Regions from separate parts of the Streptomyces sp. NPDC090032 genome, predicted to be linked through region 1. Evidence: riboswitches for the same ligand, from Rfam matches in the RefSeq annotation. Region 1 holds a riboswitch; each other region holds the start of a gene.

Region 1 (5,562 bases):
CCGCGTACGCGGCGGCCGGCTGGGTCGGCCAGGACGAGCCGTTCGCCCTCGGCTCGATGCGCGCCCGCCGTCTGGCCCGCGAGTTCGCGCAGCACCACGGCGGCAAGGAGACGGCCAGGGTCGTCGCCCAGTACCAGCAGTACGCGACCTCACTCGCGCTCCTGCGCCACCGCGGGCGGCGCGGCCGGGCCGGCGCGGACTATGTCGTACGGGAGCGGAAGCTGCTCGACGAGATGTGGGCGCGGCGCCACGCGGCCCGCCCCGCCCTCGCCTACGCGTCCCGCGCCACCGCACCCCCCATGTGGGTGCCGCCGATGTACGCGGGCCCGGTGTACGCGGGGCCGGCAGCCCCGTTCCCCGCGCACAACTCGCACAACGCGCCCAACCCGTACCGCTACTGAGAACGCCCGCAGGGCCCCCGTACCGCCACTGAGGACGCCTGCAGGGCCCACGTCCGGGTCAGGCGGACGCCTCGGTGAGCTTCGAGAGCTCCGCGTCCGTCAGCTCCAGTTCGGCCACGGCCACCAGCGCCGGCAGCTGCTCCACGGTGCGCGCGGACGCGATCGGGGCGGCCACCGTGGGGCGGGACGCGAGCCAGGCGAGGGCGACGGTCGCGACCTCGGCGCCGTGCGCCTGCGCCACCTCGTCCAGGGCCTTGAGGACGCGCAGGCCACGCTCGGTCTGCAGGTGCTTGGCGGCGCCCTCGGCCCGCACGCTGTCGACCTCGGTGCCCGGCCGGTACTTGCCCGTCAGGAACCCGGACGCCAGGGCGTAGTACGGGACGGCCGCGAGACCGCCCCGCGAGGCGACCTCCTGGAGCCTGCCCTCGTAGGTGTCACGCGAGACGAGGTTGTAGTGCGGCTGGAGCGCCGCGTAGCGGGCGAGGCCCTCGCGGTCGGAGAAGTCCAGGGACTCCTGGAGCCGCTCCGGGGTCAGGTTCGACGCGGCGATGGCGCGCACCTTGCCCGACGTCACCAGCTCGTCGAGGGCGGTGATGATCTCCTCGACCGGCACGGACGGGTCGTCGAAGTGCGTGTAGTAGAGGTCGATGTAGTCGGTGCCGAGGCGGCGCAGGGACTCGTCGGCGGCGGACTTGATGGTGTGCGCGGACAGGCCCTTGAAGTCGGGGTGGGCGCCGACCTTGGTGGCGATGACGACATCGGAGCGGTTGCCGCGCGCGGCCAGCCACTTGCCGATGACGGTCTCGGACTCGCCGCCCTTGTTGCCCGGAACCCACGCCGAATACGCGTCGGCCGTGTCGACGAAGTTGCCGCCGGCGGCGGTGTACGCGTCGAGCACGGCGAGGGACTGCGCCTCGTCGGCGGTCCAGCCGAACACATTGCCGCCGAGGGAGAGCGGGAACACCTCGAGGTCTGACGAGCCGAGCTTGCGAAGAGAAGTCATGACGAGTCACAACACCGATGTGGATCAAGATATTCCGGTCACGCCGGACCGGCAGTCCTGACGTCGGGGGGTTGCCGTCAGGACCGCCGGGGTTCGGAGGGCGCGAGCCTCAGATCGTCAGACCGTTGGAGCGCAGCCACGGAGCGGGGTCGACCCCGGTCGCCTGGCCGCCCGGGTGGACCTCCAGGTGGAGGTGCGGCCCGGTCACGTTGCCGGTGGCGCCGACGCGGCCGATGACATCGCCGCTGGTCACCTTCTGGCCGGCGCTGACGTTGAGGGACGACTGGTGGCAGTACCAGAGCTCGGTGCCGTCCGGCAGCTCCAGGACGGTGCGGTAGCCGTACGCGCCCGCCCAGCCGGCCTCCTTGACGGTGCCGGAGTGGATCGCCTTCAGCGGCGTACCCGTCGGAGCGGCGAAGTCGAGACCCGTGTGATAGCCGGAGGACCACATCGAACCGGGCTGACCGAACGTACCGGTGATCGTGTACGAGGAGACCGGCAGCGTGAAGCTCTTGGCGAGCTTGGCGAGGCGCTCGGCCTCGGCCTTCTTCTTCGCGGCCTCCTCCGCCTCCTTCTTCTCGGCGGCGGCCTTGGCGGTGGCGGCGTCCCGCTCCTTGGCGGCGTCGTCGGCGGCCTTCTTCGCGGCGGCCTGCTCGGCGGCCGCGGCCTCGGCCTGGGCGGCCTGGTCCTGCTGCTGCTCGGCCTGCTGCATGATGCGGGCGCGCAGGGCCTCACCGGCGGTCGTGCCCTGCGCGGCGTCCGCGGTGCTGACGCCGGCTTCGGTCAGCGGGCTCGCGGAGGTGCCTGACGAGTCGTCGGAGTCGTCGGATATCAGCGCGCCCACGCCGGGCAGCGACTTGGCGTCGGGCAGGGAGTCCTTGACGGCCGACAGGTCGGGCATCGAGATGTGTACGGGGGGCTTGCCGCCCTGCGCGGTGGCGATGCCGCCCGCGCCGACGGCCGCGATCACGCCGACGCCGAGAACGGTGGAGCTGCGCGCGAGACCGCCGCGCTGCTTGGCTACGCGGTGCCTGCCGCGTACGGGGCGAATGGACTCCTCGGTGGGGTTCCACTCCTCCCAGGTCTGCTCGTCCGCTGAGCCGAAGGCTTCGTCGATCGGCGCGTAGGAGAACTCTGGGGCAGGCCGGTTGGACGCCACTGGGGCGCACTCCTTTCCTTCCTTCTCGCCTACCGGGTTAGCTGACGGGTTCGGAGCAGGAAGGTCTCCTACCGACGCCTTCCGCAAGGAAAGACGTCCGATTCACCCCAAGTTGGTGGTTCCCCGGCTCCCTTGCGGGATTAGGCGCGTGCGCACGGAGCCATCTCTTGTGACGGCTGGGACGACCGCGCTGCGTTATCGAACGTTAATAGACACCAGGGCTCGATTCCAAGCTGTTCCGACTGATCGTTAACGCCTTTGGCCTGGACTTATCGGGGCACCAGCGGGCGGAATCGGGCGAGTTGACCGGTCGTCGGAACGGGCGATTCATCTGACGGTTTGTCAAATGTTATGCGCAGTGGCGCCGTTCGACTACGTAATGTGATGACGGTGGTCACGGCTGCTTCACAGCCGCTTCACGGCCGTCTCACGGCGAGCAGAGCCATGTCGTCCGTCGTGCCGCCCCCGGTGTGCCGGCGGACCTCGGCGGCGAGCGCGGCCAGCAGCGGATCGGGCCCGGAGAACATCCGCCCGGCGAGCCGCGCCGCCGGGTCGTAGAACGTGCCCTGCGCGTCGCGCGCCTCCGAGAGGCCGTCGGTGTAGAGCAGCAGCGTCGCCCCGGACGGGAACTCCGTCTCCGAAGCGCGGTCGGGCCAGGTGCCGAGCTCGCCCATCCCGAGCGGCAGCGCGGGCTCCGGCGGCGACAGGACCTTGAGCGCCCCGTCGCCGCCCAGGATCAGGGGTTCCGGATGGCCCCGGTTGATGACCCGTACGAGGCCGTTGCCGTGCGGGATCTCGGCGAGCACGGCCGTGGTGAAGCCCTCGGTCTCGTCCAGGCCGTGGCGCCGCATCCCCTCCCGCGCGAGCGCCCGCTCCAGACGCTGCGCGACCGCCTCCAGCGTCGCCTCCTGCTCGGCCGCCTCCCGGAAGGCACCGATGACGACGGCCACGGCGGCCACCGCCCCCATGCCCTTCCCGCGCACGTCGCCCACGACGAGCCGTACGCCGTGCGGGGTGTCCTGCACGGCGTACAGGTCGCCGCCGATGAAGGCGCCTGCCTGGGCGGCCTCGTAGCGGGCGGCGATCTCGAGGCCGCCGATGCGCTCCGCGGGCTCGGGCAGAACGGCGCGCTGGGCCGCCTCGGCGATCTGACGCACAGAGGTGAGCTGCTCGCTGCCCCGCCGCACGACGCGGTTCATGACACAGGCGAGGACGGCGACGGTGACGACCGTGACGAGTTCGGTGATGGCGTCGGTGTCGTAATCGCGGGTGTATCTGAGATGCACCCCGAGTACGACGGCGACGGTCGCGAGGCCGGTCAGGAGCGTGCCACGGGGCGAGAAGAACGGGGCCGCGACCAGCGGGGCCGCGGTGAACAGGGGTACGCCGGTGAACGTCGACGGCGTCACGTAGTCGTAGACCGCCCCGATCACGACGAGGAGCACGGGTACCAGACGTACGAGGAACCGGGCGCGGGACAGGCCCTGCTCCGTCTCTCGTCTGTGCCCTCCTCGCTGCCCCACCACTCGTCTCCCGCCACCGTCCGCGTCGGTCCCGCGTCTGCGCACGTCATCGGGCCCCACTCCAGAGTTCCCCCCGGACAGGCGACGGGCGACCTGGCGGGACCGACCGGGTGAAAGGGGTCCGGGGCGGCGGATCGCGGAACGCCGGGCAACCGATTCGCGTTCTGTCGCCGCAATGGCGTAGAGTCGTGTTTACCGACGCGGGGTGGAGCAGCTCGGTAGCTCGCTGGGCTCATAACCCAGAGGTCGCAGGTTCAAATCCTGTCCCCGCTACTGAAGGCCGAAGGCCCGGAACCATTGGTTCCGGGCCTTCGGTGTATTCCATGTCCCTTTACAGGTCGAACTCGTGCGGGGGCAGGTCGAGCATCAGGCAGGCCTCGCGGACGACGGCCTGCTCGGTCTTGTCGAAGTCGCCGTCGGCGCCGCCGATGACGATGCCGATCTGGATGACCGCGCGCGCCTCGGCGGGCTTCTTCTTCGCCTTGGCGATCTCCTGGAGAACGCTGACCTTGCCGAAGGCGAAGTCGGCGGTCAGCTTGTTCAGATTCGCGTCGAAGCGGCTCTGGAGCTGGTCCGCCGGGAAGTTCTGCAGCACCTCGTTCGAGGAGATGAGCTGGGCCACGCGGCTGCGCTCGGCCGGGTCGACGGTGCCGTCGGCCGCGGCGACCAGCGCACACATCGCCATGCTCGCGTCACGGAAGGCGCCGCTCTTCAGGTCGTTCTTCTTCGCCATGAGCTGCGTCTGCATCGTCGACGCGGACTCCTTGAAGCGATCCCACAGGGCCATGACTCTCCTCGTTCGACACATAATGATCTTCTACAGCGCTGTAGAAACTAGCGAGGAGCGGCAAAAGTTCCGCCCCTAAACTGAACCCTTCGAAGCCTTCGAACCCCTTACGGGGGAGCCTTTCGCGGTCCGGTGAACGGGATTCGCGGTCCGATGAACGGGAGAAGACGACGGTGACGACACCCGAGAATCGCTGACGGCGCCCGAGAGTGACCGACACCGCCCCGCAGACGGCCCCCGGCCGTACGACGCTCCAGCTCCTGCGCTCCCTCGACAGCGGCCCGTACGGCCTCACCGAGGCGGAGGCCGAGCGGCGCCTGGCCCGCCACGGCGAGAACGTCCCGCCGGGTACGCGTCCCCTGTCCTGGCCCCGCCTCGCCGCCCGCAGCCTGCGTGACCCGTTCACCGGCGTCCTGCTCTGCCTCGGCCTCGTCTCGGCGGCCGTCGCGGCCTGGGGCACCGCCTGCGTGATCCTCGTCCTGGTCGCCATCAGCTGCGGCCTGCGCTGTGCGGGCGAGCGCCGCGCGGACAGCGCCATGGCGGGCCTGCGCGACCTGGTCGCGACGACGGCGACCGTGCTGCGCCGCCCCGGCGACGACGAGACCGCCTCACCGGCCGAACGCGAGCTCCCCGTAAGCCAGTTGGTGCCCGGCGACGTGGTGCGTCTCGGCCCCGGCGACCTGATCCCG
Region 2 (5,562 bases), on a different contig from region 1:
CGTTCGAGAAGCTCACCGCCCTCGTGTACCCGGAGGGCCACCCGTACCACCACACGCCGATCGGCTCCATGGCCGACCTGGACGCGGCCACCCTGGAGGACGCGCGGACCTTCTTCCGCACGTACTACGCGCCGAACAACGCCGTGCTTTCGGTCGTCGGGGACATCGACCCCGAGCAGACGCTGGCCTGGGTCGAGAAGTATTTCGGCTCGATCCCGCGCCACGACGGCAAGCAGCCCCCGCGCGACGGCGCCCTGCCCGACCGGATCGGTGAGGGAGTGCGCGAGGTCGTCGAGGAGGAGGTCCCGGCCCGCGCGCTGATGGCCGCCTACCGTCTGCCGCAGGACGGCACGCGTGCGTGCGACGCGGCCGACCTGGCCCTGACGGTCCTCGGCGGCGGCGAGTCGTCCCGGATCTACAACCGCCTCGTCCGCCGTGACCGGACCGCCGTCGCCGCCGGGTTCGGACTCCTGCGGCTCGCGGGGGCGCCCTCCGTGGGGTGGCTGGACGTGAAGACGTCCGGCGACGTCGAGGTCCCTGTCATCGAGAAGGCCGTCGACGAGGAGCTCGCACGGTTCGCCGCCGACGGGCCCACTCCGGAGGAAATGGAGCGCGCCCAGGCCCAGTTGGAGCGCGAGTGGCTCGACCGGCTCGGCACGGTCGCGGGCCGCGCCGACGAACTGTGCAGGTTCGCCGTCCTGTTCGGCGACCCGCAGCTCGCTCTGACCGCCGTCCAGCGCGTCCTCGACGTCACCGCCGAGGAGGTCCAGGAGGTGGCCAAGGCCCATCTGCGCCCCGACAACCGCGCGGTGCTCGTCTACGAGCCGACGGACTCCGAAGAGGGCGACGAGACGGCCGGTGAAACGGCCGCCGAGACGACGAGCGAGACCGTCAACGAGACCGCAGACAAGGAGGCCGGCAAGTGACCGAGCTCGCGACCATGGACTTCCACCCGCAGCCCCAGGCCGGCACGGCCCGGCCGTGGGCCTTCCCCGCGCCCCAGCGAAGCACCCTCGACAACGGCCTGACGGTGCTGCGCTGCCACCGCCCGGGCCAGCAGGTCGTCGCGGTCGAGATCAACCTCGAAGCGCCCCTGGAGGCCGAGCCGGCCGGGCTCGACGGCGTCGCCACCATCATGGCGAGGGCCTTCTCCGAAGGCACCGACAAGCTCGCCGCCGAGGAGTTCGCCGCCGAGCTGGAGCGCTGCGGCGCGACGTTCGACGCGCACGCCGACCACCCCGGAGTACGGGTCTCCCTGGAGGTGCCCGTCTCCCGCCTGCCGAAGGCGCTCGGCCTGCTCGCCGACGCCCTCAGGTCGCCCGCGTTCGCGGACAGTGAGATCGAACGCCTCGTGCGCAACCGCCTCGACGAGATCCCGCACGAGACGGCGAACCCGGGCCGCCGCGCCGCCAAGGAGCTGTCGAAGCAGCTCTTCCCGGCCACCGCGCGCATGTCCCGCCCGCGCCAGGGCACCGAGGAGACGGTCGCGGCCATCGACACGGCGGCCGTACGCGCCTTCTACGACCGGCACGTGCGTCCCGCCACGGCCACCGCGGTCGTCGTGGGCGACCTCACGGGCCTCGACCTCGACGCGCTCCTGGCGGACACGCTGGGCGCCTGGACGGGGAACACGGCGGAGCCGCGCCCCGTGCCGCCCGTGACGGCCGACGACACCGGCCGGGTCGTCATCGTCGACCGGCCGGGCGCGGTGCAGACGCAGATCCTGATCGGCCGCGTCGGCGCGGACAAGCACGACCGGGTGTGGCCCGCGCAGGTGCTCGGCACGTACTGCCTGGGCGGCACTCTCACCTCCCGCCTGGACCGCGTCCTGCGCGAGGAGAAGGGATACACCTACGGCGTGCGGGCGTTCGCCCAGGTGCTGCGGTCGGCGCCGGACGGCACGGGCGTCGCGATGCTCGCCATCAGCGGCTCCGTGGACACCCCGAACACGGGTCCGGCGCTCGACGACCTCTGGAAGGTGCTGCGCACCCTCGCCGCCGAGGGCCTCACCGACGCCGAACGGGACGTGGCCGTACAGAACTTGGTGGGCGTCGCCCCGCTCAAGTTCGAGACCGCCGCGGCCGTCGCGGGGACGCTGGCCGACCAGGTCGAGCAGCACCTGCCGGACGACTTCCAGGCGGAGGTGTACCGGCGGCTCGCCGCGACGGGCACCGTGGAGGCCACCGCGGCCGTCGTGAACGCCTTCCCGACGGACCGTCTGGTGACGGTGCTCGTCGGTGACGCCGCGCAGATCGAGGAGCCCGTCAGGGCCCTCGGCATCGGCGAGGTGACCGTCGTCACGGGCTGACCGTGACCGGTGTGCAACGAGGGGCCCCGGTGGGCGAGATGACCACCGGGGCCCCTGTATGTCTGATTTGAACCGGTGGTTGCCTGTCTGCCCTGTGGCATGCGCTACAAAAGCCCGGTTCCGTTTGTTGATTGAAAGTTGCCCCGCTTAGCGTCGGTCCGGCTGTCCGCCAGATGTACGCCGCGCCCGTGGCACCGGACAGTCATCGCCGAGTCCCCCAAGGCGCGAGCCGGGGGAGCCGGGGACCCACCGTCCCTGGGGTGAATCGGACGCCCTTCCCTGAAGGGGGTCCGTAGGAGACCTTCCTGCTCCGAACCCGTCAGCTAACCCGGTAGGCGAGAAGGAAGGAAAGGATCAGCCACCCCATGGCGTTCACCCGTGCCACCGGGAAGCACCGTCGCCCTAGCCGTCTCACGCGCACCACGGCGCAGGTCGCCGGCGTCGCCGCGCTCACCACGACCGGTGTCCTCGGAGGCCTCGCCGCCCCCGCCCTCGCCGCCGACGACGCGGCTCTGGAGCAGACCGGCCTGACCAAGGCCATCTCCATCGGTGACTCCCTCGCGGAGCAGATCGACGCGCAGGCCGCCGCCCAGCAGCAGGCCGCCGACGAGGCCGCCGCGAAGAGGAAGGCCGAGGCCGCGGCCAAGAAGAAGGCCGAGGAGGAGCGGCGCAAGGCCGTCGCCAAGGCCAAGGCCGAGCGCGAGGCCAAGGAGCGTGCCGCCCGTGCGGCCGAGCGCAAGCGCCTGAACGCCTTCGTCCTGCCGGTCACCGGCTCGTACGTGTCCACCGCGTACAAGGCCAGCAGCGGCCTGTGGTCCTCCGGCAGCCACACCGGCATCGACTTCCACGCCGCCAGCGGCACCTCGGTCCACGCCGTGGGCGCGGGCACGGTCGTGGAGGCCGGCTGGGGCGGCGCCTACGGCAACAACATCGTCATCAAGATGAACGACGGCACGTACACGCAGTACGGCCACCTGTCGTCCATCGGTGTCTCCGTCGGCCAGACGGTCACTCCGGGCCGGCAGATAGGCCTCTCGGGAGCGACCGGCAACGTCACGGGCCCGCACCTCCACTTCGAGGCGCGCACCAGCCCCGAGTACGGCTCGGACATCGACCCCGTCGCGTACCTGCGCTCGCACGGCGTGAACGTCTGACCTTCGCCGCGTACCTCGCGAAAACGCACCGAAAGCCCCGGCTCAGTGAGCCGGGGCTTTCGTCGTTCGCGGCCCGCTCGTTCCCCGTGGCGCTGTCCAAAAAATATCCATGGATTGCGGCCTGACGTCGGAAATTCACGTCCCCTGGAATAGAGTCGCTGAACAAGCGAGCTGAACAGACGTCAATCGTGCTGTACGAGCGACTATCGACCGCGTTTCGCGGGGATTAAGGCGGAGGTCGGGTCATGCGTATTCCGGCGCACTCGGTATGCACGGCGATCCGCGACGACATCGTCTCCGGTGTCTACGAGCGCGGCGGCAGACTCACCGAGGAGGTGCTCGCCCGCCGCTACGGCGTCTCGCGCGTCCCCGTGCGCGAGGCGCTGCGGACCCTGGAGGCCGAGGGCTTCGTCGTCACCCGCAGGCACGCGGGCGCGTGCGTCGCCGAACCCACCACGCAGGAGGCGGCGGACCAGCTGGAGATCCGGATGCTCCTCGAACCGCTCGCCGCGGCGCGTGCCGCGCAGCGCCGCACCGAGGCGCATCTGAAGGTCCTGCGGGGCCTGGTCAGGCTGGGCCAGGAGCGCTCCCGGCAGGGCCGGAGCGAGGATCTGCGCTCGCTGGGCAGCTGGTTCCACGAGACGCTGGCACAGGCGTCCGGCAGTCCGGGGCTGACGGCGATGCTCACCCAGCTCCGCCACAAGATCGCGTGGATGTACACCGTCGAGCAGCCCGCGCAGCCGGCCGAGTCCTGGGCCGAACACGGAGCGATCGTCGACGCCGTGGCGCGCGGTGACGTGGAGCGCGCGCGGTCGCTCACGGCGCAGCACACGGAGCGCGCCGCGGCCGCTCACCGCCTGCGCGCCCCCCGCCCGGGTGACCGTGTGAGGACTTCGCAACATCCCGTCAACACAGTGGGGCTTCAGCATTAACAGGGGCGCCGTATACAAAGAGGACGGCCAATTTCGAGGGGTCCTATTTCCGCTGCCCCGGAATTCTGAGAACAGAACCTCGGAAAGCAAAAGGGTCTGCTCGGAAAATCCGAACAGACCCTTTATGTGGCGCCGTCTTCTGTGGGCAGGAGGCGGCCCGGAAGAATCGAGAGACCCGGTGCAGGGACCCTGACTAGACGGTCTCGGGAAGCTCCTCGAGCCCTTCCGAGACCAGCTTGGCCAGGCGGTCGAGCGCGGCGTCCGCACCCTCGGTGTCGGAGGCCAGGACGATCTCCTCGCCGCCGCCGGCGCCCAGGCCGAGCACCGCGAGCATGGAGGCGGCGTTGACCGGGTTGCCGTCGGCCTTGGCGATCGTCACGGGGACGCCGGTCGCCGTGGCCGCGCGGACGAAGATGGAAGCGGGGCGGGCGTGAAGGCCCTCGGCCCAGCCGACGTTGACGCGGCGCTCAGCCATGTGATGCTGCCCTTCAGGATTCTCAAGGTTGTCTAGACCAGTCTCCCACACCGGTGGACGTGCCCGATGTGAGCCCTGCATACCGCTGACATGAGCCCTGCGTACCGCTCATGTGGGCCCTGCCTGCCGCCCGCGCACGCCCGTCGGCCCTCATAGCCTGCCTTCGGCCCGCTCGCGCCGCGACCCGTACGACTGTCGTCGGCGCGCCGTACGCTGGGCCCATGCAGACCCCGTCGGACCGGCACGCATACCCCGCCCACTGGGAAGCAGACGTGGTGCTGCGCGACGGCGGCACCGCCCGCGTCAGGCCCATCACCGTCGACGACGCCGAGCGGCTCACGAGCTACTACGAGCAGGTCTCCGACGAGTCGAAGTACTACCGCTTCTTCGCGCCCTACCCGCGCCTGTCCGCCAAGGACGTCCACCGCTTCACCCATCACGACTACGTGGACCGGGTGGGCCTCGCCGCCACCGTGGGCGGTGAGTTCATCGCGACCGTCCGCTACGACCGCATCAACGCCCAGGGCATGCCCGCCTCAGCTCCCGCCGACGAGGCCGAGGTCGCCTTCCTCGTGCAGGACGCCCATCAGGGCCGGGGCGTCGCGTCCGCGCTCCTGGAGCACATCGCCGCCGTGGCCCGCGAGCGCGGGATCCGGCGCTTCGCCGCCGAGGTGCTGCCCGCCAACACCAAGA
Region 3 (5,562 bases), on a different contig from region 1:
GTCTCCGACTCCGTCTTCTCGGTGGACGGCGACGCGGCTCCACTCGCCGAACTCGCTGATGTGGCGAGAGAGTTCGGCGCGGGCCTGATCGTCGACGACGCGCACGGGCTCGGAGTGCTCGGCGACGGCGGCAGGGGCGCGCCGCAGGCGGCGGGGCTCGCGGGCGCCGACGACACCGTCGTCACCGTCACCCTCTCCAAGTCGTTCGGCAGCCAGGGCGGCGCCGTCCTCGGTCCCGCCCGGGTGATCGACCACCTCGTCAACACCGCGCGGACGTTCATCTTCGACACGGGCCTCGCGCCCGCCGCGGCCGGCGCCGCGCTCGCGGCCCTGCGCCTGCTGCGCCGCGAGCCCGAGCGCGCCGACCGGGCGCGCGCCGTGGCCTCCTCGCTGCACGAACTCCTCACCGCCGAGGGGCTCCAGGCCGTACGGCCGGACGCCGCCGTCGTCTCCGTGCGTGCGCCGTCCCCCGAAGAGGCGGTGCGCTGGGCGGCCGACTGCCGAGAAGCGGGCCTCGCCGTCGGCTGCTTCCGTCCCCCGTCCGTGCCGGACGGTATCTCGCGACTGCGGCTGACCGCCCGCGCCGACCTGACCGACGATCAAATCGTCGAGGCCGTACGGGTGATCAGCCGCAACGCTCCCGACTCGGCGTTCACCGCAGGGAGTTGAGGAACCCCTCCCATGTGGAGGGCGAGAAGAGCAGGGCGGGTCCGGCCGTGCGCTTGGAATCGCGCACGGCGAGCAGCCCGGCCGAAGGGCCGCGACGCAGCGCGGCCGTCTCGACGCAGTTGTTCATTCCGGTACTTCGACTGCTTCGCCGCCATGGCGCGTCGTGCAGAGAGGTGCTGGGAACCGCGGCGGGTGGTACGTACCGAGGCAGAGCTGACATGGCGCCTCCTTACGTGCGTTCACTGACCTCAGGGCGGTGTGCTCCGGCGATCCCGGCAATGAAATCCAGTGAGTCCCCGGGCGAAAGGGCGTGGATCCGAAGGGTGTCAAAGGCGTCCGTGTACGCCTTGAGGTCTTCTTTCCGCTCGAGGTAGAGGCTACTCGTCAAATGGTCGAGAACTACTACGTCCAGATCAGAAGTGTTCGGAAATGAGAACACAACGAAAGGGCCGGTTAGTCCGACATGCTCCCCCGCGGCGAACGGCAATACCTGTAGCCGTACATGGGGAAGCTTCGCCACGGCGGCGAGATGACGCAGCTGCTCCGCCATCACCCGGGGACCGCCCACCGGCCGCCGCAGCACCGCCTCGTCGAGCACCGCGCTGAGCCGCAGCGGCGACGCCGAACGCAGCACGTCCTGCCGGGCGATCCGCACCTCGACCAGGGCGTCGACCTGCCCGTCCGGCAGCCCGGCGAGCGCGGCCCTGGTCACCGCGCGCGCGTAGTCGGGCGTCTGGAGGAGTCCCGGCACGACGGACGTCTCGACCGTCCTCACCCGGCACGCCTGCGACTCCAGGCTGATGAAGTCCCGGTAGGCGGGCGGCAGAAGACCCCGGTAGGCGTGCCACCAGTGCTGGCCGCCGTCGTCCCCCGACCCGGCCAGCGCGACCAGCAGGTCCCGTATGCCGGGGTCCGAGACCTCGAAGGCATCGAGCAGGAGGCGTACGTCCGACGCTTTCACGCCGCTGCGCCCGGTCTCGATACGGCTCACCTTCGACTGGTGCCAGCCGACGAGCCGGGCCGCCTCACCACTGGTGAGCTGCGCGCGCGCACGCAGCGCGCGCAGCTCCGCGCCGAGCCTGCGGCGGCGCACCGCCGGACCGTGTTTCATTCCGTCTCCTTGGACCTGCGGCCCGGCTCCTTCCGGCCCGGTGGATCGTTGTTCTGAGCCGACGGTAGAGGAAGCCGGCGATGTACGCCCAAATGCGGCCCACCGACGCAGAGTTCACCGCTTCGAGCGACAGATATATGCATATCCCGGGGGATTGGCTCCATGGGCCGAGCGGGAGTGGCACTCTGGCGCGAAGCACCAGTCCGGGGGTCGCCTCGAGTCATCCGCCATGTGTCGGATTCAGGCCCCGGCGAAAAAAGGGACGACGTCGCCATGGCAGATCACCAGGAAGCATCCGTCACTCTGCCGAGCGATCCTGCCTCGGTCTCCTCGGCCCGCGCATATGTCTGCGACGTACTCGCCGAATGGGGTATGCCGCGCGACGCGGAAACAGCCGACACCGTTCGGCTCATCGTCTCCGAACTCGCCACGAACGCGGTGATGCACACCCGCGGGCAGTCACCGGTCTTCACCGTCGACGTGCATCTGGCGCGCGACGAACAACTGCGCATCGGCGTCACGGACAGCCACCCGCGCTACCCGAAGCGGCTGCCGGCCGCCGTCCAGCAGGACAACGGGCGCGGCATGGTGATCATCCGCTGGCTGACCGCGGAGTGCGGCGGAAGCCTGTCGGTCCGGCCCACCCCCGAAGGCGGCAAGACGGTATGGATCGCCCTGCCGTGGACGGTCCCCGTCCCGCAGGCGTGAAGGGCGGCGGGTGCGAGACGGCTACGGGGACGGGGCGTCCGTCCCCTCCTGTGCCCGCGTGAGCGAGCGCCGCACGAGGCGCGGCAGTACGCCCCACAGACCAGCACAGACCGCAAAAGTGCACGCCCCCGCCGCGATGCCCGCCGCGCGCCCCGCGGTGACGTCCACGACGAGCAGCACGGACCCGGCCAGGGCGAGCATCAGCACGCTCAGGCCGGCCGAGGCGAGCCGCGAGGACATCTGCACGATCTCCGGCTTGGCGCCCTGCCGGAACAGCGCGCGGTGCAGTGCCGCGGGCGCCGTGAAGAGCGCGGCGGCGAGCACCGCGAGCAGCAGGGTCGCGATGTAGGTCGCGCGCTGCACGCCGTCGAGCGACGGGAACCTCGGTGTGAACGCGAGCGTCAGCAGGAACGCGAACAGGATCTGCACGCCCGTCTGGGTGACTCGCAGCTCCTGCAGCAGCTCGCCGAAGTTCCGGTCCGCGCGCTCCAGCCGCGTCTCGTGGCGGTCCTGAGGCCGGTCCTGAGCTCCGCTCGACGGGCCCGTGGCGCGTCGGGCGTCCTCGCCGCCTGCGGGTCGGTCCTCGTCCATACGACCACGAGTACCCCATCGCGCGGTTCCAAGGCGGACGGGGCGGGCGCGTGCACCCTGCGCCGCCTGACGGGTCCCCCAGGACCCTGGGGACCCGTCAGGCGGCGCCTAGGTCGTTGCGGACACGACCTAGCGCACGCGCCCGTACCAGACGCTCTTCGTCCAGATCCTCTCCAGTCGCACCACGGCACCGGTCTGCGGCGAGTGCCAGATCCTTCCCTTCCCGGCGTAGATGCCGACGTGGTAGATGCCGCGGCCCGCGTGGAAGAAGACCAGGTCACCGCGTTGGCGATGGGACGCGGAGACATGACGGGTCTTGTTGTACTGCTGGGCGGCGGTGCGGGGCAGTTTTTTGCCCACACGCTTGAACGAGTAGCGGGTCAGGCCCGAACAGTCGAACCTGTGGGGACCTGAGGCCCCCCACTGGTAGGGGCTTCCTTTCTTGGAGGCCGCGATCTGGAGGGCCTTGGTCGCCGGTGGCGCGGCTTCCGCTTGGGGCGCGGCTCCGGGAACCAGCAGGCTGCCACCTGTTACGGCGAGCGTGAGGGCCGAGGCGGTGCCGGCCCGGGTCAGCAGCGACGGGACACGATTGAGCGCAGTCATGCGCAACCCTTCGTCAGCCGCCTGTGAAGGATGACCTGTCGGATTCGGGCTGGCGAAGTTGCCCGGCCGCGAAGTGCGGCTTCACCCCAAGGACCGGCCCGGAAAACAGCTCCGGCGGCCCGTCGTGCTCGGGTCCTCCACTCCTGCCGATCCACTTCTGTCGACCTGGCATCCGTACGGCGGCAGGACTCGGCGTCCGCACGGACCGCCCCGCCGCGGCGGCGGGGGCTTGTCGTCGGAAGGGATCTTCACGCACGAACGCCGCGAACGCAGGGTCGAATCGGCCTTGTGTGAGTGTCCTCACGACTGATCTGTTCGGGTGGACAGCACTCCTTGCGACCTCGGAGCGGGGGTCCCAACGACGCCCGCACCAGCAGCGGAAGGCGAAATTCCGCACTCCGCGTACGCGTTCCGCGCAACTTTTCCGGTTCGCATGTGCGAGTGCCGGCTACTCCGTATGTGGGTACCTCTTCTGGTCCGTTTCGGCCCCGGCCCGGACAGTTCGCATCGAATCGACCGCCCCGGTCCCTAATGCACCGTCAATTGACCGTCTCCGGCGGCACTGTGACGCGTTGTGTCCTTCTTTCTCCGTCCAGGACCCGCAAAGCCCGAGCCAGCGTCGTCGCGTGGACCTCGCTCTCGCCCCGCTGATGCATGAGCGTCAGGGCGTCCCTGAGCGCCGTCGCCTTGCTGACGAGCGCTTGCGCGGCCCGTAGTCCGCCGTACGTGTGGTCGCTCCTGGCCGGGTTGATCCTGCCGAGCAGGTCGACCACCTCCAGGTAGCGGTCGAGGAGTTCGCACTCGGCGCGGGTCAGTGCGGGCAGCGGCGGCAGCTCGGGCGGCAGCATCGGCGGTTCACCGGGCGCCGGGAGCGGAACCGGACGTCTTGCGGTTCTCGATGACCCGGTCCACGAGCCCGTACTCCACGGCATCCTGGGCCCGCAGGATCGTGTCCCGCTCGATGTCGGCGCCGATGCGCTCGCGGCTCCGCCCGGTGTGCCGCGCGAGCAGTTCCTCCAGCTGGGCCCGCATGCGCACCAGTTCACGGGCCTCGATCTCCAGGTCGGTCGGCTGACCCTGCGCCGGCTCGGGCAGGCCGGGCTGCTGGATCACCACGCGCGCGCCGGGCAGCATGGCCCGCTTCCCCGGCGTCCCGGCGGCCAGGAGTACGGCGGCGGCGGAGGCGGCCTGCCCCAGGCACACGGTTTCGACCTCACAGCTGACGAACCGGATCGTGTCGTAGATCGCCGTCATCGCGCTGAACGAGCCGCCGGGGGAGTTGATGTACAGCGCGATGTCCCGGTCCGGCGCGGTGTACTCGAGGTGCATGAACTGTGCCATCACGTCGTTCGCGGAGGTGTCGTCGATCGGCGTCCCCAGGAACACGATCCGCTCCTCCAGGAGCTTGGAGTACGGATCGAGGGTGCGGTGCCCGGCCGAGGTGCGCTCGGTGAACTCGGGCAGGACATAGCGGGCGGAAGGTCGGGTCATGGCGCGTGCCTCCTTGAGCGCGACACGCGGTCGCTACTCGGTCGCTGCTTCTGTAAAAAATGTACAGGACGTACGGAGAGCGGAAAAGGCTGGAGGCGTGCGGAGCGCGAGAAAGGGGGCCGGCCCGCGCTCGATGCGCGTGGGCGGCCCCCTGTTACGTACTCCTGCGTCGTGGCTACCGGTCGCCGTCGTCCGTCCGGGACAGGCGCAGTGCGAGATGTTGCAGGAGGTCGGCGGACTTGATGTCGGTCCGGCCCGAGTCGTGCACCTCGGCCAGCTCGGAGAAAAGGAACGCGAACGCGCCCACCAGGGAGATCGTCACCGGCATCAGCGCCGCGATGGTCGCTTCCGCCGCCTCCTCCACGCTCGATTCCGCCGGGATCTCGATG

The links. A riboswitch is a leader RNA that binds a small molecule or an ion and turns the genes downstream of it on or off. The one in region 1 is predicted to bind cyclic di-AMP.
Positions count from the first base shown of each region.
Region 2: linked by a shared signal. The riboswitch ahead of ACIPWY_RS09750 (M23 family metallopeptidase) and the one ahead of ACIPWY_RS15375 (M23 family metallopeptidase) in region 1 are both predicted to bind cyclic di-AMP.
Region 3: linked by a shared signal. The riboswitch ahead of ACIPWY_RS22245 (C40 family peptidase) and the one ahead of ACIPWY_RS15375 (M23 family metallopeptidase) in region 1 are both predicted to bind cyclic di-AMP.

Region 1 is NZ_JBIVFF010000005.1:568,869-574,430, reverse strand. Features, by position in the region: gene ACIPWY_RS15385 (PrsW family intramembrane metalloprotease) at 1-401, shown strand, start outside; gene ACIPWY_RS15380 (aldo/keto reductase) at 460-1,404, opposite strand; gene ACIPWY_RS15375 (M23 family metallopeptidase) at 1,514-2,563, opposite strand; cyclic di-AMP (ydaO/yuaA leader) riboswitch at 2,575-2,720, opposite strand; gene ACIPWY_RS15370 (PP2C family protein-serine/threonine phosphatase) at 2,980-4,086, opposite strand; tRNA gene ACIPWY_RS15365 (tRNA-Met) at 4,286-4,359, shown strand; gene ACIPWY_RS15360 (tellurite resistance TerB family protein) at 4,418-4,873, opposite strand; gene mgtA (magnesium-translocating P-type ATPase) at 5,083-5,562, shown strand, end outside.
Region 2 is NZ_JBIVFF010000003.1:588,889-594,450, reverse strand. Features, by position in the region: gene ACIPWY_RS09760 (pitrilysin family protein) at 1-926, shown strand, start outside; gene ACIPWY_RS09755 (pitrilysin family protein) at 923-2,308, shown strand; cyclic di-AMP (ydaO/yuaA leader) riboswitch at 2,505-2,661, shown strand; gene ACIPWY_RS09750 (M23 family metallopeptidase) at 2,674-3,462, shown strand; gene ACIPWY_RS09745 (GntR family transcriptional regulator) at 3,708-4,394, shown strand; gene ACIPWY_RS09740 (HPr family phosphocarrier protein) at 4,588-4,869, opposite strand; gene ACIPWY_RS09735 (GNAT family N-acetyltransferase) at 5,091-5,562, shown strand, end outside.
Region 3 is NZ_JBIVFF010000008.1:298,046-303,607, reverse strand. Features, by position in the region: gene ACIPWY_RS22270 (8-amino-7-oxononanoate synthase) at 1-669, shown strand, start outside; gene ACIPWY_RS22265 (DUF397 domain-containing protein) at 653-889, opposite strand; gene ACIPWY_RS22260 (helix-turn-helix domain-containing protein) at 899-1,780, opposite strand; gene ACIPWY_RS22255 (ATP-binding protein) at 2,054-2,488, shown strand; gene ACIPWY_RS22250 (DUF6328 family protein) at 2,510-3,079, opposite strand; gene ACIPWY_RS22245 (C40 family peptidase) at 3,209-3,682, opposite strand; cyclic di-AMP (ydaO/yuaA leader) riboswitch at 3,686-3,887, opposite strand; gene ACIPWY_RS22240 (hypothetical protein) at 4,222-4,530, opposite strand; gene ACIPWY_RS22235 (ATP-dependent Clp protease proteolytic subunit) at 4,538-5,173, opposite strand; gene ACIPWY_RS22230 (hypothetical protein) at 5,349-5,562, opposite strand, start outside.